Regions from separate parts of the Bacillus sp. PK6-16 genome, predicted to be linked through region 1. Evidence: predicted binding sites of a transcription regulator. Region 1 holds the regulator's gene; each other region holds the start of a gene.
What was found. Region 1 encodes Rex, which represses fermentation and respiration genes when NADH is low (regulators of the CRP and FNR family bind a similar motif). Its sites were predicted from a motif close to TTGTGAAATATTTCACAA; they were not measured.
Positions count from the first base shown of each region.

Region 1 (7,492 bases):
TTTAACAAAAAACTAATAAAGACAGTCAAACTATCCTTAGGACAACTCCTAAGGACTTTTTTATATATTCAAAACCTGTATAATAAAGAGCAGAGAACATTGTGAGTAAAGTAGGTGAAGTCTGTGAGTAAATATGAAGTAACAACAAAATCTTCTGAGGAAACACAAAGGTTATCAGAAAAACTAGGTGAGCTCGTAGAGGCACAAGACGTAATTATTTTAGAAGGAGATCTTGGAGCTGGTAAGACGACTTTTACAAAGGGACTAGCAAAAGGTCTTGGAGTGAAAAGAGTTGTAAATAGTCCTACCTTTAATATCATCAAAGAATATAAAGGAAGATTACCGCTATATCATATGGACGTGTATCGCTTAGCAGAAAGTGAAGAGGACTTAGGCTTTGATGAATATTTCTACGGTGAAGGAATTACGGTAGTAGAATGGGCTCATTTAATAGAAGCATATTTACCGAATGAAAAGTTACAAATTAGTTTATTCCATGCTGGAGATGACACAAGAAAAATTATACTCGAGCCAATTGGAGATCGCTATATTAGATTATGTGAGGAGCTATTACAAGATGAAAGTACTAGCAATTGATACTTCAAATTACGTAATGGGTGTATCCCTTATTGAGGAAGGAAACGTAATTGGGGAAATCATTACAAATTTAGCAAAAAACCATTCTGTACGTCTTATGCCAGCTGTAGAGAAACTGTTAAAAGAGTGTGGCGTAAAACCGAAGGAATTAACTAAAATCGTTGTAGCTGCTGGACCTGGATCCTATACAGGTGTTCGCATAGGCGTGACAGCGGCGAAAACATTAGCTTGGTCACTTCAAATACCAATTGTCGGTGTATCAAGTTTAGAGGTAGTAGCTGCAAACGGTGCTAACTTTAACGGGTTAATTTGTCCTTTATTTGATGGAAGACGTGGGCAAATTTATACTGGGTTATATACATATGAAGGAGAGCAGTTAACTTCAATAGAAGAAGACCGAATTATTCTTATTGTAGACTGGTTGCAAATGTTAAAAGATAAAGGACAGCCTGTTTTATTTATCGGTAACGATGTTAAATTGCATAAAGAAACAATTATAGAACATTTAGGTGATCAAGCTGTATTCGCTCCATTTACTAAAAATAACCCAAGACCAAGTGAGCTAGCATTCTTAGGATTACAAAAAGAAGAACAAGATGTGCATACGTTTGTTCCAAGCTATCTTCGTTTAGCTGAAGCTGAAACAAAGTGGTTAGAAAGTCAAAACAAGTAGGAGCTTGCAGAAGATGGATATGATATTTAGAAAGATGGAGCTTGATGATATTGCTCAAATTGTAGCTATTGAAGAAGCGTCTTTTTCAACTCCTTGGACTGCAGATGCCTTTCACCGTGAATTAACGATGAATGAACATGCACATTATATTGTGTTAGAAAAAGATGGTCGTGTAGTCGGGTATTGTGGATTGTGGATAATTATTGATGAATCACATATAACAAATATAGCTATTTTGCCAGAATACCGAGGTCAAAAGTTAGGAGATGCCCTATTGAAAGCAGTTATTTCTGAAGCGAAAGAACTAGGGGTAAAAACAATGACACTTGAAGTACGTGTATCAAATGAAGTAGCAAAGCAGTTATACAGAAAATACGGATTTCAAAATGGTGGGATTCGTAAACGATACTATGCAGACAATCAGGAAGATGGTCTCGTAATGTGGGTGAATATATAATGGAAAAAAATACGATTATACTTGGTATTGAAACAAGTTGTGATGAAACAGCAGTAGCAGTTGTTAAAAATGGAACGGAAATTATTGCGAATGTCGTTGCATCACAAATTGAAAGTCATAAACGTTTTGGCGGCGTTGTACCAGAGATTGCATCACGTCATCATGTAGAAGAAATTACAGTTGTGTTAGAAGAAGCTTTAAAGGAAGCAAACATCACATTTGATGATATTGATGCAATTGCTGTAACAGAAGGTCCTGGTTTAGTAGGAGCACTTCTAATTGGAGTAAATGCAGCGAAGGCAGTAGCGTTTGCACATGATATTCCGTTAGTCGGTGTTCATCATATTGCTGGTCATATTTATGCGAACCGTTTAGTAAAAGAAGTTCAATTCCCGTTATTATCACTTGTTGTATCTGGTGGGCATACAGAACTTGTTTATATGAAAGAACATGGTTCATTCGAAGTAATTGGTGAAACACGAGACGATGCAGCTGGAGAAGCATATGATAAAGTAGCTCGTACGTTATCTATGCCATATCCAGGTGGTCCTCATATTGATCGCCTTGCACATGAAGGAGAACCGACAATTGATTTGCCTCGTGCATGGCTAGAACCGGATTCGTATGATTTTAGCTTTAGTGGATTGAAATCAGCAGTTATCAACACTGTGCATAACGCAAAACAGCGCGGTATAGAAATTGCACCAGAAGATTTAGCGGCAAGTTTCCAAGAAAGTGTAATAGATGTACTTGTAACGAAAGCAGCTCGTGCAGCAGAAGCTTATAATGTAAAGCAATTACTTCTTGCTGGTGGAGTAGCTGCTAATAAAGGGCTTCGTGCGCGATTAGAAGAGGAATTTGCACAAAAAGAAAACATTGAATTAATTATTCCGCCGCTATCTTTATGCACAGATAATGCAGCGATGATTGCAGCGGCAGGGACAATTGCTTATGAACAAGGTAAGCGTGCAACATTAGCCTTAAATGCAAATCCAGGATTAGATATTGAAGCATAGTTATACACATAATTAACCACAGGTTGTGGATAAAACCCATATTATCTGTTGATAATGTGGGTTTTATTGTGTATATAAAATGTTGATAACTTTTTTGTTGGTTGTGGATAATGTGGAAAAGTTATTTTAATGTTTATTTTATAAAGGTGGATATGTGTATAAACTTGTGGATAAATAGGATGATGTCAGACCTTTGAGTTTGTTCTTTTTCGGGAAATAAAAAGTAAGAAGATATCCCCGAAAAACATTTTGAAACATCCCCCTATTATAGAAGATGCTAATATTGTCAATCTTTGTCGTTAAATCGATATTTCGTGTCGAATTGTTAATATATATAGGGTTACAATAGATATATTTGAAAAATCGTTGGTATATTCTAAGTTACGATTGATATACTCAAAAAATTGTTTCTGTATTAAAAGAAAAAAAGATGTCGCATAGTCAAAAATCCTGACTTATGAGACATCTTCCTTATTTAAATATGCTTATACATGCAGCTCTTCCCATTCTGCCATACAAGTTTCAAGTTGTTCTTGTAGCGTTTGCTTTTTCATTGTAATTTCACTAGCTTTTTCATAATCTGCATATATTTCTGGTAAGCAAAGTTGATCTTCTAACGTAGCAATTTCTTCTTCTAATTCCACTATACTTTGTTCTAGCTCTTCAATTTTTCTAGTGCGTTGACGCTCTAGTTTTTTACGCTCTTTTTCTTCTAAATAATTTAATTTCTCTTGTGCAACCACCTTTTGAACAGGAACGTCACTTTCTTGCTGTTCAAGTTCTGCACGTTCAATCATTTCATTTTTCTTTTCAACGTAGTAATCGTAATCCCCTAAATATTCCTGTGCACCTTCTGTTGATAACTCAACCACAGTCGTTGTTACACGGTTAATAAAGTAGCGGTCATGTGAGACGAATAGAAGAGTCCCTGGGTAATCAATTAAAGCATTCTCCAAAATCTCTTTACTATTTAAATCGAGGTGGTTCGTAGGCTCATCTAGAATTAACAAATTTGACTTTTGCATCATAAGTTTTGCAAGAGCTAATCGAGCTTTTTGTCCACCACTAAGGGAAGATACTGGTTTCAGTACATCATCTCCTGTGAATAAAAAATTCCCAAGTATAGTACGGATTTCTTTTTCCGGTTGCAGTGGATATTCATCCCATAGTTCATTTAAAACCCGTTTAGAAGATGTTAAGTTTGCTTGTTCTTGATCATAATAACCAACAGATACATTTGATCCGAAAGAAACATCACCATTTAATAGTGGTAACTTATTCACAATGGATTTTAACAATGTGGATTTCCCAATTCCGTTTGGACCAACTAAAGCAACACTATCTCCGCGAGTTAAGCGCATAGTTACATGTTCAATTATAGGGTTTTCATCATAGCCGATGGTTGCATCATTTACTTGTAAAACATCATTTCCACTTTGTTTTTCAATATCGAAGTGGAATGATGCTGACTTAGAATCCCCTAATGGTCTCGTTAATAATTCCATTCTGTCTAGTTGTTTACGGCGACTTTGAGCACGTTTCGTTGTAGAAGCGCGAGCTATATTCTTTTGAACGAAGTCCTCAAGTTTTGCGATTTCATCTTGTTGTTTTTCGTAACGTTTCATTTCTTGCTCATATAATGCTGATTTTAAGTCTAAATATTTACTGTAGTTACCAACAAATCGTCTGCTTTCTTTATTCGAAATTTCATATACTTGTGTAACGAGTTTGTCTAAGAAATAACGGTCATGTGAGACGATTAATATTGCGCCAGGATAACCTTGCAAATATTGCTCAAGCCATGTTAATGTTTCGATGTCTAAATGGTTTGTAGGCTCGTCCAAAATAAGTAAGTCTGGTTTTGTTAATAATAATTTCCCGAGAGCTAATCTTGTTTTTTGCCCGCCGCTTAAAGTAGAGATCGTCGTCTGGTGCGTTTCAACTGGGAAGCCAAGGCCGCTTAAAATGGAGCGAATATCCGCTTCATATTGATATCCACCTTGATCTTTATAATTGAGTTGTAATTGGTCATAATCAGCTAACAATCTTTCATATGTAGCTTCGTTTGAAAAGTTTTCTTCTTTTCCCATTTCTTGCTCAAGCCTTCGGAGTTTTGTCTCCATTTGCTGTAAATGGGTAAAGACGGTTAGCATTTCATCCCAAATTGTTAAAGACGTTTCTAGTCCAGTATTTTGAGCTAAATATCCGATTGAGACATCTTTCGGTTTTATAATTTCGCCACCATCATGAGATAATTCACCAGCGATAATTTTTAATAATGTAGATTTTCCTGCTCCATTCCTTCCAACTAATGCGATACGATCTTTTGTTTGTACTTCCAATTTTATGTTTGCAAGAATCGTTTCTGCACCGTATAATTTCGAAAGCGCGTTTACTTGTAATAAAATCAATGTTTTCACCTCAAATAATTTCTTAACTTTGCCATGTTTATATTTCTCAATCATACTAAAAATAGTGTATAGTTTAAAATAAAGAGAGAATACTTCTTCTCTTTATTATACAAGGAATTTAATGAGTGCTAAACTTCTGTATTTGATTAAAGTATATGAATAAAGATAGGAAGAGAGGAGAGGTCATATGGATCAGCAAAAGATTCCACAAGCCACTGCTAAAAGATTGCCTCTATACTATCGATTTATCCAAAACTTATCTCTTTCTGGTAAGCAGCGTGTTTCATCGGCCGAATTGAGTGAGGCAGTAAAAGTAGATTCCGCAACAATACGAAGAGATTTTTCGTATTTTGGAGCGTTAGGGAAAAAGGGATATGGATATAACGTAAATTATTTATTATCATTTTTCCGCGAAACACTTGATCAAGATGATATAACACGTGTAGCACTTATTGGAGTAGGTAATTTAGGGACCGCTTTCTTACATTATAATTTCACGAAAAACAATAATACAAAAATTGAAATGGCATTTGATGTTAGTGAAGAGAAAGTTGGAACAGAAATCGGGGGCATTCCTGTATATCATTTAGATGAATTAGAAGAGAGATTATCAAATGATATACAAGTGGCAATATTAACAGTACCGGCTACAGTAGCGCAAGCTGTAGCAGATAGATTAGCTGAAACAAGCGTGCACGGTATTTTGAATTTCACACCAGCGCGATTAAACGTATCAGAGAATATTAGAATTCATCATATTGACTTAGCTGTAGAGTTACAAACATTAGTTTACTTTTTGAAAAACTATCCACAATAAAACGCAGAGGAAGCGACCTCTGCGTTTTATTATTGTTTCTTCTTTGTGAATTTAACTAATATAAGGCGAAGTGCCAAATTAAAATCAATTGTTGCCATAACTGCAAATAGTATTGTCCACATATTCCAGATTGTATCTGTCACGTTCGTAATGGCGAAGCGTGTAAAGATACATCCAAGAAGGAAGTATAGTGCAGCCATGAACAATGGTGAGTTTCTCATACAAAAAATCCTCCGATAAAGCCTTGCATTTTTTCAGCTTCTTTAATCATTTCTTGAATTTGTTCATTGCTCATAAAAATTTGCCCAATAGCGACTAATGTATTCATCGCAACATGAGCTGCAATCGGAACGATAATACGTTTCGTCTTCACATATAAGAAGGCGAATACGAGCCCCATAGCAGTGTATACCAATAAGTGAGTAAAATCAAAATGAATTGCTGCGAATACAAGCGAACTAATGATAGCTGCGATAAAGAAGTTAAACTTCTTATAAAGCGTGCCGAATAGAATTTTTCTAAATACGATTTCTTCTAAGATAGGTCCAATTATAGATACAACAATAAGGAACCAAGGTATCGTTCTTGCGATGTCCATCAGTCTGTCTGTATTCTCAGATTCACGTGGAACCCCAAATACATACATTTCAATCATACCTGCAATGGATTGTGAGATGATTGCTAAGAAGAACCCGATAAAAATCCATCCAATAGTAGCTGGAACAGAAGAGCGCATTGGATCTAAATGCCTGTCACGAATATCTGTTCTAAGTAACCAAAGCACGATACATAATGCAATAAAGAAGCTAATGATTGCCCAGTGTCCCGTTATGATTTGTCCTTTTTCTTCAATGGTAAATCCTCTATTATCATAGAGTCCTGTTTTTAGGAGAAGTGGTAATCCAACAACGCCAGATAACTGCATTAAAATGTATGTAACGATAATCCACCAGTATTGTTTCTTCAAATGGTTTAACCATCCTTTCTAACTCTAGTGTATGAGATGAGGTAGGATAACATGTAAATATGTTATCTACGATATAAACTTTCATCCGAATTATGATTTTTTTTTAATACATATTTGAAATTGAAGTAAGAGACAGGAAAAAGTTGTGCGTTTAGCGAAAACAACTTAGGGTGTCTTTCATATTGTAACATACGAGTAGGGGAAACAACGATTCATATAGTAAAGGCAGTATTCTATATAGAAAGTTTATATAGTAATTTGCGAAAAAATTATGATTTTTTTACTTGCAAAAGAAATTGAGATTATTTATTATTATAAGTGTGTTAGCACTCGGATGACTTGAGTGCTAATAAATAAAATTTACATAACAAAATGAGGAGGTTATTGTTCATGCTAAAGCCATTAGGTGATCGCGTTGTAATTGAGCTTGTTCAAGCAGAAGAAAAAACAGCAAGTGGTATCGTATTACCAGATACCGCAAAAGAAAAACCACAAGAGGGTAAAGTTGTTGCAGTAGGTACTGGTCGAGTGCTTGAAAATGGTGAGCGTGTTGC
Region 1 covers NZ_CP096511.1:5,044,187-5,051,678, reverse strand. The annotation lists gene tsaE (tRNA (adenosine(37)-N6)-threonylcarbamoyltransferase complex ATPase subunit type 1 TsaE) at 124-597, shown strand; gene tsaB (tRNA (adenosine(37)-N6)-threonylcarbamoyltransferase complex dimerization subunit type 1 TsaB) at 578-1,270, shown strand; gene rimI (ribosomal protein S18-alanine N-acetyltransferase) at 1,284-1,727, shown strand; gene tsaD (tRNA (adenosine(37)-N6)-threonylcarbamoyltransferase complex transferase subunit TsaD) at 1,727-2,743, shown strand; gene M1D66_RS25795 (ABC-F family ATP-binding cassette domain-containing protein) at 3,229-5,154, opposite strand; gene M1D66_RS25790 (redox-sensing transcriptional repressor Rex) at 5,342-5,971, shown strand; gene M1D66_RS25785 (YdiK family protein) at 6,001-6,192, opposite strand; gene M1D66_RS25780 (CPBP family intramembrane glutamic endopeptidase) at 6,189-6,938, opposite strand; gene groES (co-chaperone GroES) at 7,329-7,492, shown strand, end outside.

Region 2 (7,492 bases), 860 kb from region 1:
ATCACAATTAAAAACTATGAAACCTGAAGATGTCGCTACTTCTCTAGAACGTCATAACTTAATAGACGGTATTAAATCTGGTGAAACAGATTATTTACACGTCCTCTTCTCATTTGAAGATAACAACCAAGATCAAAATAAATTTCAAGGTGATTCCCTGCAGCTAAACTGGACATTCCATGCAGAGCAAACACCAGGCGTGGAGAAATAATTTTTAAAATATAAATTACTGGAGGCTTATACATGAAAAAGAAAAATCGTTTTGTTACCGGAATTGTAACGGCTGGCGTTCTATTTTCAACTGCCCTTCCATTCAATGTACTTGCTGAAAATCCTATTAACCAAATTGACTCTTCAAACGCCCAGTCTTTACTATCAAAACTTTCTAAAGAACAGCGTCAGGCATTACAAACGTTAGATGCCAATCCTGGCTTTACGATTTCGCCAGATATTAATACGAGTAGTCCCGAACCAGTAAATATCATTGTAGAATTTCAAACTGCGCCAGTAAAAATTAATGAATTAAAACAAAAAGAAAAAGGATTACAAGCTGCTCCTGAAAATATAAAAGCACGTATTGATCAAGAACATGAGGAATTTCAAAAAGGACTAAAACGTCTTTATCAATTCAGCCCATCAGTAAAGTCAGGGAATTTCCAGTCAGTACAAATTAAACGTTCTTATAAACATGCGATAAATGGGGTTGCGCTGACATTACCAGCAAATACAGTGGAAGAATTGTTACGGATTGGCGTTGTAAAACGTATTTGGAAAGATTACGAAGTGAAATTAAATTTACCGAAACAAGCAGAGCAAAAAGCGCCTCAAAAACTAACAGATAGTATTCCGCAAATTGGGGTCGATAAGTTACATAGTGAAGGCATTACCGGAAAAGGAATTAAAGTTGGTGTATTAGATACGGGTATTGATTACAATCACCCTGACTTAAAAGATGTATATAAGGGCTATCGCGCAAAACCTGGCGAAGATTCTAGCAAGGTAGATCCAAACTCCGTAAAAGGTTGGGACTTTATTAATAACGATGCAGATCCGATGGAAACAACTTATACAGAGTGGCAACAATCTGGTGCTCCTGAATTTGATGATCGCGGCTCTTCCTTCTACACCGCCCATGGTACTCACGTAGCAGGTATCGTTTCTGCTCAAAAGAAAAATACATCAGATTCCGCAGTAAAAGGCGTTGCCCCTGACATTGAACTGTATAACTATCGTGTACTCGGCCCATACGGAAGTGGAGATAGTTCAGGCATTATCGCTGCAATTGATAAATCTATTTCTGACGGTATGAACGTTATTAACTTATCATTAGGTGATGATAGCAACAATCCACTCGATCCAACATCTATCGCTGTTAATAATGCAATGCTTTCAGGCGTTGTTACAGTCGTTGCTGCTGGCAACTCTGGTCCAAATCCAGCGACACTCGGTTCACCAGGTGCTTCTCCATTTGCAATTACGGTTGGAGCAAGTGATAGCTCTATTTCCTTACCGAAACTATCAGGTCATGCGGGACAATTACAATTTCCTAACCTAATTCTATTCGGCAAAAATTTCACTGATAAAATAGAGGATTTCAAAGGACAATCTCTATCTATTGAATCTGTAGGAATTGGTACGTCTGACGAGTTTAGTAAAAAAGATGTAAAAGGAAAAATCGCTCTCGTTGCACGTGGTACACTGTCATTTGATGAAAAAATTGCTAACGCAAAACAAGCTGGTGCAAAGGCCGTTATTATTTATAACAATGTGGACGGAGAAATTCCTTTCTACGTTGGTGAAAGTACAAAATACATTCCAGCATTCCGCCTAACGAAAGAAGACGGTGAAAAACTAAAAGCTCAAATCGAACAAAGTAATACATCCTTTACTTTTGACGAACTTAGTTATATTCAAACAGAAGGCGATCATCTTGCAGACTTTAGCTCACGCGGTCCTGTTACATCAAATGATGATATTAAACCAGATATTACAGCGCCTGGTGTTGCTGTACTTTCAACAGTACCTGAATATATTAATGACCCACAAGAGGGCGAAAACTATGACGTTTCCTATGAGCGTATGCAAGGAACATCTATGGCTTCTCCTCATATCGCGGGCGTTGCTGCTCTTATTTTACAAGAACACCCAGAATACTCTCCATTCGATGTAAAGGCGTCTCTTATGAACACAGCTGATGATTTAAAAGAAAAGTATTCCGTATATGAAGTTGGAGCTGGACGAGTAGATGCATACAACTCCGTTCATACGGAAACAAGTTTTAAAGTGCTAGATACAACAAAAACAGTTGTAAATGATGAAGTAATTGAAGTACCAGAAGAAACCGGATCCATTGCATTCGGGAAGTTCTATCAAAAAGACGGTGAAGCTCTTGAACAAAAACGCAATGTAAAAGTAGCTAATCATAATAAACAAGAGAAGAAAGAATTTAAAACAGAAATTTCTTATACACCAGCTTCTCCTTCCATTAACGACGCTACCGCAAATGGTGTAAAAGTTTCTATTGCAGAAACAATTACTGTTGATGCTGGAAAATCAGATGAAGTTGAAGCAAAAATTAATATTCCAGCTGGCGTGAAGCAAGGCCGATATGAAGGATATATTCATATTACAAATACGAAAAATAAAGAAGAAACGTATCAAATACCATTCTCTATTCGTGTATCAGAGCCTGGTATTGAAAATGCTTTTTTATCAAGAAAATCCATTTCAACTGATACATCTAAATTCAATCCATATCGTGAATCGTATTTACACGGAGCATTCCAATTAAATAGCGACCTTGAGACGTTAGATCTTATCGTGAAGGATTCAAAAACAAATAAAGCGCTTGGCTTCATTGGAACATTAAACACAAGCGGACTAAAAACGGATGTGTATTACTACTTAGATTCATTCTTTAACGGCAGAGTATATCCTTTCACAAATGATCCTGCAAAACCAATTGGTGATGAGAAAATCGACTTACCAGAAGGCGATTACACAATTGAATTTGTTGGCTATGATAAAGATGGTAAAGCACGTGTGAAAGGTGATTATGTCGTAATTGATAATACACCGCCAGAAGTAAAATTAACTGGATTAAAACCTGGTATTTATGAATTAAATGAAGAAAACTATACAGTAGAAGACGGTAAAAAGGCATTATGGATTAAAGGAAATGTGTATGATTCGAATGTTGACTACTTAAAAGGAAAAGGATTAAACATTACGCAAGAAGCAAACGGAGTGATGTATTATGACTATTCTCCATACTTGCATAAGTTTTTACCTATTAATGCAAACGGTGACTTTAAAGTTGGCATTACTCCTGAATCCTTTAAAGTGGAAGGTCCAATGAACACAGGGGTATATATTTTCGATTATGCAACTGCAGGAGTTGACTATCCAAGCGGTGTAAATAACTATTGGTTTATCCCGCAAGGAGCTCAATATGCGAAAACTAGCTATGATAAAAAAGAAGTATATAAAGGTGATGAATTCACTGTGACGCTAAACGCCAAACATGTGAAACAATTTGTTGCTGGGGAATTTAACGTAAAATTCCTAGAAAAGAACTTCAAATTTGCAAATGCGAAATTGAATCCTGCTTTTAAAAAACTCCTTTCTGAAAAAGGGGTAACAGCAAAAGTAAATGAACCGAAGCTAGAAGCAGGCTCTGTTACAGTTGGCGGTGCTATCGATGACAAAAACTTCGCTGGATTAGATGGTGATTTCCCGTTCATTGATGTAACGTTCAAAGTAGAAAACGATGAGTTTTATGAAGCAAATGCTCAATTAGAGTTACCAGTGTTTGTATACTGGAAACCAGGAGAAACAGAGCCAAATAGAATGCGTGTCCTTCAAGATCAATCATTCTCAGTAATGTCCTTAAACTCATTAGTAGAAGGAAATATTAAGCCTGGTGCATTCTTAAATGAACGTGGATATTTAGATGAAAAGTTCGATTATACAAAGCTTGGCGTAAAAGTATATGCGACTGATTCTTATCGTCATAAGTTTGAAGGCTCACTAGATAAATACGGATACTTCAAACTAAATGGACTTCCAGTTAATAAACGCGACTATAACTTATATGTAGAGGTGCCAGGACATTTAACAAGCCGCCTAACAACGAAACTTGGTACTGAAAAAGACGGTAAGCTGCTTGGCCAATATTATTATGCAAGACCTGACGAAAACCTTGCCGGCGATGTAAATGCTGATAAAGTAATCGATATTAGAGATGCTGAAATTATCGCTAGCAACTATGGCAAAAAAGGACTAACTGTAAAAGACGGAGACCTTAATAAAGATGGGATTGTCGATGAAAAAGATATTCGCTTCGTCGAAAAGAACTTCTTGAAAAAAGGTCCGGATGCATCTAAATCACAAACACCTGTAGAAAAATCCAAAAGCGGTACACTGGCAGATATTTTAAAGAAATTAGGATTAACGCCTAAAAAATGATAAAGTGAAACTTTAATCAGTGTGGGGTGTTAATCCCCCACTGATTATTAGTTGAACCAATCGGGCTTTTACGGGCAGTTGATCACCAAACTAACTTCTTTGCTTTCGCTGCATTTTGAGGTGGGGATCTTACTGCCCGTTAATGCGGGATAATAAAGAGCACTCTACTTAAAGTAGAGTGCTTTTTTCTATAAACGACCCTGATCCAGCAAAAGGGGTATATTGGGGATATACAAGGGAAACCGGAAAAGGAATTTATATTAAATTATATGAATTTAGAGGTAGGAAGCAGTGTCCCGCCCCTAAATGATTTAGCAATTATTATAGTACTGGTGCCATTGTTTCTTTTAATACTTTTACAGAATGAGCGAACTTCGCTTTTTCTTCTTCATTTAACTCAAGCTCTACGATTTCACGTACACCTTCGCGGTTAATTACAGCTGGAACACCTACGTAAGCATCTTTCTCACCGTATTGGCCTTCAAGGTATGCAGATACAGTTAATACGCTGTTCTCGTTGTTTAAGATTGCTTTAGTTACACGAAGTAGTGACATACCGATTCCGTAGTAAGTTGCACCTTTACGCTCGATGATATGGTAAGCTGCATCACGTACATTTTCGAAGATTTTATCTAAGTCTTCTTGTTTGTACTGTTCGTTGTTAGCTAAGATTGTTTCTAGTTTTTGTACACCGATAGTAGCGTGGCTCCATACTGGAAGTTCAGTATCACCGTGTTCACCAACGATGTAAGCATGAACGTTGCGTGGATCTACATCTAAGTAGTCACCTAACATGTAACGGAAACGAGCAGAGTCTAAAGTAGTACCAGAACCGATTACGCGCTCTTTCGGTAAACCAGATTCTTTCCAAGTTACGTAAGTTAAAATATCAACTGGGTTAGTTGCGATTAAGAAGATTCCATCGAATCCGCTATCCATAATGCCACGAACGATTTGTTTAAAGATCTTTGTATTTTTCTCAACTAAGTCTAAACGAGTTTCACCTGGCTTTTGTGGTAACCCAGCAGTGATAACAACTAAATCTGCATCTTTACAATCTGCATAGCTACCGCTCCAAACTTTTGTTGGTGATGGAGAGAATGGTACCGCATGGCTTAAGTCCATTGCTTCCCCTTCTGCTTTTGCTTCATTAACATCTACTAATACGAATTCTTCAGCTACACCTTGGTTGATCATTGAGTAAGCGTAACTACAACCTACAGCTCCTGTTCCTACTAATACTACACGATTGATACCTTTTTTCATGGTAATTTCCCCTCTCTATTGTTCACATATATTTTTTATGATTGTTTAAGTAATTAATTAAAATACTAATTTAATGTTGTTTAACTTCTTTACATTCATATTGTAGCACGTATTATTGTGAATTACTTCACAAATTATGACCTATTTGTGAACTTTTTCACATAGAGTGTAAAGTTATTGGAATAGGTGTGGAATCCATTTCAATGGAGGCGTTTTCTTTAGATTGTGAAAGGGATTTTCTTGTGTTTTTTGTCGGTAAGTGAAATTATACCAGCGATTTTTAGAATATATCGACTGTAACTCCAAATATATCAGCGATTATTGAAATTTATCGACCGTAACTCAAATTATATCAGCGATTTTTGCAATATATCGACTTACCGACAAAACTCGACAATACTGACAACATAAAAAAGCTGTCTTCAGTAGATCACAGCTATTGAGAGAAAGCAGCTTCTTCTATATATTATTTATTTTCCACAGTAGCTCCCAGATGCATTTTCATCGGTTTCTCCAAGTGTAGGAGGCTACAGCCATACAGCTGGGGTAAAAGTTCAAGTTGAAGTTAATTCCTTCATATTCATACAGGTCCAAATAATTAACATGATTGTATTTACGGCTCTCTATGTACCCAACTGCAACAGCGAATACTTCATATTTCTTCTATTGCATAAAAAAGCAGACTATCCAAAGTCCATTTTTATACAACAAAAAAGAGATAGCAGATTATGCTATCTCTTTTAGTATGACCCGTACGGGATTCGAACCCGTGTTACCGCCGTGAAAGGGCGGTGTCTTAACCACTTGACCAACGGGCCAGTTCTGGCAGAGAAGAAGGGATTCGAACCCTCGCACCGCGTTCGCGATCTACTCCCTTAGCAGGGGAGCCCCTTGAGCCACTTGGGTACTTCTCTATAAATATGGCTCCGCAGGTAGGACTCGAACCTACGACCGATCGGTTAACAGCCGATAGCTCTACCACTGAGCTACTGCGGAACAATTATGGTGGGCCTAAATGGACTCGAACCATCGACCTCACGCTTATCAGGCGTGCGCTCTAACCAGCTGAGCTATAGGCCCATAATTGAAAAGCGGGTGAAGAGAATCGAACTCTCGACCAGAGCTTGGAAGGCTCTTGTTTTACCACTAAACTACACCCGCATTAAATTGTAAATGGTGAGCCATGAAGGACTCGAACCTTCGACCCTCTGATTAAAAGTCAGATGCTCTACCAACTGAGCTAATGGCTCATTTTGAAAGTGGTGCCGACTAGAGGACTTGAACCCCCAACCTACTGATTACAAGTCAGTTGCTCTACCAATTGAGCTAAGTCGGCTTGCGACTTCAAAATGGTGGCTCGGGACGGAATCGAACCGCCGACACGAGGATTTTCAGTCCTCTGCTCTACCGACTGAGCTACCGAGCCTTTATGTAAAAATGGCGGTCCCGACCGGGGTCGAACCGGCGATCTCCTGCGTGACAGGCAGGCATGTTAACCACTACACCACGGGACCATTTGGTTGCGGGGACAGGATTTGAACCTGCGACCTTCGGGTTATGAGCCCGACGAGCTACCGTGCTGCTCCACCCCGCGATGATAAAATATTTACTTTAGAAAAAATGGAGGAGGTAGAGGGATTCGAACCCCCGCGCGACTCTCGCCGCCTGTCGGTTTTCAAGACCGATCCCTTCAGCCGAACTTGGGTATACCTCCGAGATATATACGTCTAATGGTGGACCTTGTAGGACTCGAACCTAC
Region 2 covers NZ_CP096511.1:602,997-610,488, reverse strand. The annotation lists gene M1D66_RS03070 (CalY family protein) at 1-211, shown strand, start outside; gene M1D66_RS03065 (S8 family serine peptidase) at 244-4,467, shown strand; gene M1D66_RS03060 (L-lactate dehydrogenase) at 4,789-5,733, opposite strand; tRNA gene M1D66_RS03055 (tRNA-Glu) at 6,480-6,551, opposite strand; tRNA gene M1D66_RS03050 (tRNA-Ser) at 6,557-6,647, opposite strand; tRNA gene M1D66_RS03045 (tRNA-Asn) at 6,655-6,729, opposite strand; tRNA gene M1D66_RS03040 (tRNA-Ile) at 6,737-6,813, opposite strand; tRNA gene M1D66_RS03035 (tRNA-Gly) at 6,824-6,894, opposite strand; tRNA gene M1D66_RS03030 (tRNA-Lys) at 6,908-6,983, opposite strand; tRNA gene M1D66_RS03025 (tRNA-Thr) at 6,994-7,069, opposite strand; tRNA gene M1D66_RS03020 (tRNA-Phe) at 7,084-7,159, opposite strand; tRNA gene M1D66_RS03015 (tRNA-Asp) at 7,172-7,247, opposite strand; tRNA gene M1D66_RS03010 (tRNA-Met) at 7,251-7,327, opposite strand; tRNA gene M1D66_RS03005 (tRNA-Ser) at 7,355-7,447, opposite strand; tRNA gene M1D66_RS03000 (tRNA-Ile) at 7,465-7,492, opposite strand, start outside.
Region 2: a site for Rex is predicted at 5,849-5,866, ahead of M1D66_RS03060 (L-lactate dehydrogenase). Genes of this name have one in related genera too.

Region 3 (7,492 bases), 1.8 Mb from region 1:
AATGCAGAAAATGTTGGCCCCCAGCTAGTTCCAGTAGCCGTATAGTAACGGTTTAATTTAGCTGCTGGGTTGTTATCTATTATTGAACGAAACTTTGCCATTTCACCTATTTGTAACGAGTACGTACCATCATCTTTTTGACCTAATATAGAAGCAAGCCACCCTGCCCACCAACTATATGACAAATCTGCTAAATTTGAGCCGTGATGCGGTGTAGCAAGTGTAATAACATTTCCAACAAATCGATTCGCACCATATTCAACTAATGCAGCTTGTGTATCAATTCCACCTTTACTATGCGCTACAATATTAACTTTCTTACCGAAATGATTATATATTTCTTCAAGTTTTTGTGCCAACAATTTTCCGTTATCCCACTGACTAGCCGAACCTTTCCCCGCTGCATCATACAATTGTATAAACACTGTTTGATAGCCTGCTTTTAAAGCATAATCATACATATCATTTATATCATGATATACTGTCTTTCCATACCAACTATCAGCATTACCATTTCTTCCTTGTACAAAGAGAATTGGCGGTTTATTCTCATCATAATTAGCAGGTTTTTGGCCTAAAAACCATTCTCCAGGTGTGAATACTTCTGTATCAGGAAACCCCTTTCCAAGCTCTTTTACAACTTCTGCCTGTACATTTGTGCTAATTGTTGGAGCCATGATAAAAAATACAATTAGTAAGGCCACACATCTTCTCATCAGTCGCATATTACTCCCCCTATTTTTTTGGAAGAAGGTGTTCTTTATAATATTTTATATTTTCCCTTCCTTAATAATAGCTAATCTTTTATTTTTAAAAGATGATAGCCCTATTTTTAGAAGGTTACTAGTTGTATACCCTCTTCCTTAACTCTCGTTATTCTCTTTGTTTCTACCTCTTCCTTTTGATAGAATACGACAAAAAAGTTTCTCAATAATTGTTAACTTCGCTACATCCAGATATTTTTTAAATCATTATTGTTTATATAAAGCATACAAATCTTGAAAAAATTTTAGTAAAAAAACATTTTATTACTAGTTAGTTATTTAAAAATATAATAAAGATATGTACTTTCTTTTCATTAAATACAAACTAATTTTAAAGGAGCTTGTGTTATAAGACTTTCCTACGATTGAAAATTAAATTGAAATTTCAGAATATAAAATCATATTTCCAGAAACATATATTATGATAATTTCCGCACACTTGAATTAACTTTTTAGAAGTACTAACCTATCGGTGAGCAGAAGAAAATTCTGTAAAAAGAAAGGAGAATACTTTATGATGACCAAATTACAAAAGGAGTTTTTTAAACGCTTAGAAATTCCTGCAAAAGAAATAACATTTGATGATTTAGATGAAATTCTCTTGAAAATGGGAATGATTCTCCCCTATGAAAATCTTGATATTATGGCTGGTACTATTAAAAATATCTCAAAAGATAACTTAATAGAAAAGTTACTTATTCAAAAACGAGGTGGACTTTGTTATGAATTAAACTCCTTATTGTATTATTTTTTAATTGATTGTGGGTTTCAAGTATACAAAGTAGCCGGTACTGTTTATGATCTGTACGATAATAAATGGAAACCCGATGATGGTCATGTCATTATCATATTAAGTCATGAGGATAAAGATTATGTTGTGGATGCAGGTTTTGCATCTCATCTCCCTTTACATCCAGTCCCTTTTAACGGAGAAGTCATCTCCTCTCAAACAGGAGAATATCGAATTCGTAAGCGAAATACTCGAAAAGGTACGCATATTTTAGAAATGAGAAAAGGAGCTAACGGGGAATCTACAAGTTTCTTACAATCTGAACCTTCAAACGAATGGAAAATAGGCTATGCTTTCACTGTAGATCCAATAGATGAGAAAAAAGTGAATAACATTCAAAAAGTGATTGTAGAGCATAAAGAATCTCCTTTTAATAAAGGGGCTATCACTTGTAAATTAACTACTTATGGTCACATATCATTAACAAATAAAAATTATACAGAAACCTTTAAAGGCACTAAAAATAAACGACCAATAGAATCTAAAGATTATGCTCGCATTCTTCGTGAATCTTTTGGAATAACGCAAGAGAAATATGTAGGAAAAACACTAGAAAGAGGTTAGTTGACTACAAGTATTTCATAATAAAGCAGATTCTATATTTAGAATCTGCTTTATTTTATACTTTGTTATAAATTAATTTAATTTTGTTGTTACCCTTTAATTTTCAATTATATATTCATCATCATATTTATCATATTGTAGCCCTTCTCCTATCTTTGACTCCGTAACTTGATCTCTTAAAAACGGTGCAGCATCCATTTTGCTAGTTGCAATTTCAATTCCATATTTTTTCGTTAAATGAGCTAACTCTATTAAAAACCACTCTCTTCGCAATGTAACTGGAATATCCAATGTTTTTCTTTTCATATATAATAGCACCTCTTTTATTTTCATAACTTAACAACATCACTGGATGCACTTATTAAAACTACCTTTCACCGCTAACATCCAATGAAACATTATAGTATATGCATGTCCATTTCAAACGTGCTATCACAAATATGATATTTAAGTTTACATAATTATATTATGTAATAGTAGAAAAGGAAGGCATGTCCCTTCCCCTTCTACTATAGAGATTTAAATTAAGAACATCTTGGTACACCTAAAGCTAAAAATAAACCTGCTACTCCCGCAGTAATCGGTACTTTTAACGTAATAACATCGTCTACCTTCGTTACTAAAAAGTAAGCATTACCTTCTTGTAATATACAAGTTACCAACAATTGAAATTCCATTCAAATCTCCTCCTTTCAATCGATATACTATAATTTATGAAATCTCTTTCAAAACGTAATAGGAAATACATCCATTTTTCCTTATATATAAAATAAATGTTTATAAGTCTATTAAAAATATTAATTTTCTAAATTTATACAAAACGTGTAATATCCAATAAATTCCTATATAATCAATAAGAAGAATCTTACAAATGGAGGTATGAAAATGTCGATTTTAAGTAATATTGGTGCAGCTTTATTTTTTATTGCTTTTATTCTTTTAATCTTATGTATCATTTCATTCTTTAAGAAAAATGGAAAAGCAAAACAATATGGACGTCCTACCGTTATTCTTTTTATGATTTCTATTATATTAATAACGGCCGGTACAACAAAATCGGAACACCCCGTCGTCGAGTTTTTTTCTACTTTAAGTTTCATTCTATTTATATTCTTCCTTGTTCTAGCAATCTTATCTGTTATTAAGAAAACAGGTGTAGCGAAAAAACAATTTATTATTACAGCCGTATTATTTGTCATTTTTGTTGCGCTATCAGGTATTTCAGATCCTTCTTCTGAAAAAACGACAGCAACTAGTACAAAAGTTGCCTCTAATAATGAAGAGCCAAAAGATAGCGAACAGAAAAAAGAGCTAGAAAAGAAAGAGGCGGACGAAAAAACTCAAAAGCAAGAAGATGAGAAGCGTCTAGCCGAAGAACAAGCTCGTAAGCAAGAGGATGAAAAACGTCAGGCTGATGAGCAAGCTCGTAAACAACAAGAAGAGCAAAAACGTCAGGCTGATGAACAAGCTCGTAAACAACAAGAAGAACAAAAACGTCAAGCTGACGAACAAGCTCGTAAGCAACAAGAAGAGCAAAAGGCACAGCAAGTTCAAACACAACCTGCTTCAGGAAATACTAGTAGTGCATATTACAAAAATTGTGCCGCAGTTAGAGCTGCCGGGAAAGCTCCTCTATATAAAGGACAACCAGGTTATGACTCACATCTTGATCGTGATGGCGATGGAGTTGCATGTGAAAAATAGTAGTAAAAAAGAAGCTTCTAGTAAGCTTCTTTTTTATTATCAGAAACTATTATGACGAATTCCCTCTCCCTCTTCCTTTTATAAAACTCATTTTATTATCCTCAAAATTGACACATTATAAGTGATTTCAATCACCACATTGTTTTTCATTTATCGCTATTCTTAATTTAGATATTACATTAAAACTTTATGGAGGCATTCATATGGAACATACATTTACTGAAACTTCAATTGTTGGTGAGATTGTTACACAATTTCCGAAAGCTAGTGATCTTTTTAAATCATATAGAATAGATTTTTGTTGTGGCGGTAATAAGCCACTTATTGATGCAATTCATGAAAGAAATTTATCAGCTACTGAAGTGCTTACAGAGTTAAATACGCTTTATCATAATACGAAACGATTAAATGAATCGGAAATTGATTGGAAAAATGCTTCTTATCGTGAATTGATTGATTATGTTATAAATAAGCATCATCGCTATTTAAATGAAGAATTACCACAGTTAAGTCCGTATGTGACGAAAGTATTACGCGTCCACGGAGCAAGTCAGCCTCACTTAGCTCAAATTCATAAGCTATTTCACGAATTAAAGATGGAATTAGAACAGCATTTAATTAAAGAAGAAACAGAAGATTTCCCATTAATTTTAGAATTTGAACAAAATCCAATTGACGAAAACTATGTGAAATTACGTAAAGTAGTAGATGAGTTGGAAAATGAACATAACCACGCAGGCAACATTATTAAAGAACTTCGTAAAGTTACAAATAACTTTACTCCTCCAGAAGGAGCTTGCGGTACTTATCGACTTGTTTACCAACGTCTTGAAGCGCTAGAGTCTGATTTATTTGAGCACATTCATTTAGAAAATAATATTTTATTTCCACGTGCCATTACGAGAGCATAAATAAAGAGCAGGACATGAGTATACATACTTATGTCCTGCTCTTTCATTTGGTAAAGACTATACACATCCCTCTCGAATAAATCCGAATTTTAACAATTTGTGAATCATTATAAAAATGTGATAAATATCACATCTCCCCCTTATTTGATTTTCTATAATAAAAATATAATCCTTTGTTCAACATTTCACATAAAAAGGGGAAACGAAAATGAAAAAACGTTTAGTTATGATCGGAAATGGTATGGCTGGCATTCGCTGTATGGAAGAAATCTTAAAACATGATAGTGATTCATATGAGATTACTATTTTTGGAGATGAACCGCATCCAAACTACAACCGTATTATGCTCTCTCATGTTTTACAAGGCAAAACAAATATGCAAGATATCATTATGAATGAATACAGTTGGTATGAAGAAAACGAAATAACTTTGTATACGAATGAAAGAGTTCAAAGTATTAACCGAGAAGAAAAAATTATTATTACAGAAAAGAAGCGTACTCTTACATACGACAAGCTCATTATCGCAACAGGTTCTAGTGCTTTTATTTTACCTGTTGAAGGTTCCGCACTTTCTGGTGTAACAGGATTTCGAACTATTGAAGATACACAATTTATGATAGATACCGCTAAAGAAAAGAAAAAGGCCGTTGTTATTGGTGGCGGGTTACTCGGTTTAGAAGCCGCAAGAGGTCTAATTGATTTAGGAATGGACGTACATGTTGTTCATTTAATGCCTAGCTTAATGGAGCAACAACTAGATACGAAAGCAGCTGCTCTTCTGCGTGAAGATTTAGAAGCACAAGGCATGAAGTTTTTAATGGAAAAGAAAACTGTAAAAATTCTTGGTACAGACCATGTTGAGGGCATTCAATTTGAAGACGGTGAAGTTGTAGATTGTGATTTAATCGTAATGGCTGTCGGAATACGCCCAAATACGCAAATAGCAAAAGATGCTGGTCTAATTGTAAATCGCGGTATTGTAGTCAATGACTATATGCTAACAAATGATGAGTCCATTTATGCAGTTGGAGAATGTGCAGAGCATGACGGTATCGCATATGGACTTGTTGCTCCTCTTTATGAACAAGGTGCGATATTAGCAAAACATATAACAAATTTACAAACTGATGGATATTCGGGCAGTATCGTCGGTACACAATTAAAAGTTGCTGGTTGTGATTTATTCTCTGCTGGCCAAATTTATGAAGATGATCAAACGAAAGCAATATCCATCTTTAATGAATGTAAACGTTCCTATAAAAAAGTATTAATTCGTGATAATAAAGTCGTCGGTATCGTTTTATACGGTGATACAGCTGACGGTACACGCCTCTTTAGCATGTTAAAGAAAGAAGAAGATATACAAGAATATACACCAGCTTCCATTCTTCACAAAGCTGGTGAAGAATGTGAACTTGACGTTGCTACTATGAGTGCGGATGACACGATTTGCGGATGTAATGGTGTTACGAAAGGTACAATCGTTCACGCCATTTTAGAACAAGAGTTAACGACTTTTGAAGAAGTTAAAAGCTGTACGAAAGCCGCAGGTTCTTGTGGTAAATGTCGTCCACTTGTGGAACAAGTTTTATCTCATACACTTGGAGATGCTTTTGATGCCTCAGCGCAATCTGCCGGTATGTGTGGATGTACACCTTTATCCCGTGATGAAGTCGTAGCGGCCATTCACGAGAAAGGCTTAAAATCTCCAAAAGAAGTACGAAATGTTCTTGGTTTTGCACATGGAGACGGCTGTTCGAAATGCCGCCCTGCTTTAAACTACTATTTACGTATGGCGATTCCAGAAGAATATGAAGATGATAAATCGTCCCGTCTCGTTAATGAAAGAATGAATGGTAACATCCAGCACGATGGTACATTCTCTGTTATTCCACGTATGTACGGAGGCGTTACAACAGCTGATGATTTAATGAAAATTGCTGAAGTTGCGAAGAAGTATGATGTTCCACTTGTGAAAATTACCGGTGCAAGCCGAATTGGCTTATACGGTGTTAAGAAACAAGATTTACCTAACGTATGGGCTGACTTACATATGACTTCTGGATATGCGTATTCAAAGTCTCTTCGTAATGTAAAATCATGTGTTGGCTCTCGTTTTTGCCGTTTCGGTACGAAAGATTCATTAGGACTTGGTATGTTGCTTGAACAATCATTAGAAATGGTAGATACACCTCATAAAATGAAAATGGGTGTAACCGGTTGTCCGCGTAACTGTGCGGAAGTACTGACGAAAGATTTTGGCGTTGTTTGTGTCGAAAATGGATATCAACTTTATATTGGCGGAAATGGTGGTACAGAAGTACGTGAAGCTGATTTTGTAATGATTGTCCCTACTGAAGATGATGTCCTTCGCATCGCTGCAGCTTACATGCAATATTATCGTGAAACTGGTATTTACGGAGAGCGTACCGCCTACTGGACAGAACGTTTAGGCTTCGATCATATAAAAGAAATACTACAAGATGCAAGTATGGTTACTACGTTAAATGAACGTTTCCAAACAGCTCGTAGAACATATACGGAAGCATGGGGACAAGCACTAGAAACGAAATCATTAAAAGCGATGTATGAAGTAGAAACTGTGAAATAAGGAGCTGTGATCTAAATGATACAAACGAAAGAAAAAATAAAAGTTATGCGTGCGGAAGATCTTGCTATTCAAATCGGTAAAGAAGTGCAAATGAAAGGTATGTCTATCGCCCTATTCCGCCTTTCAAATGGCGATATTCGAGCTG
Region 3 covers NZ_CP096511.1:3,233,079-3,240,570, forward strand. The annotation lists gene M1D66_RS16475 (esterase/lipase family protein) at 1-725, opposite strand, end outside; gene M1D66_RS16480 (arylamine N-acetyltransferase family protein) at 1,279-2,118, shown strand; gene M1D66_RS16485 (hypothetical protein) at 2,215-2,424, opposite strand; gene exsG (exosporium protein ExsG) at 2,643-2,795, opposite strand; gene M1D66_RS16495 (excalibur calcium-binding domain-containing protein) at 3,004-3,822, shown strand; gene ric (iron-sulfur cluster repair di-iron protein) at 4,026-4,733, shown strand; gene nirB (NADPH-nitrite reductase large subunit) at 4,942-7,347, shown strand; gene nirD (nitrite reductase small subunit NirD) at 7,363-7,492, shown strand, end outside.
Region 3: a site for Rex is predicted at 4,907-4,924, ahead of nirB (NADPH-nitrite reductase large subunit). Genes of this name have one in related genera too.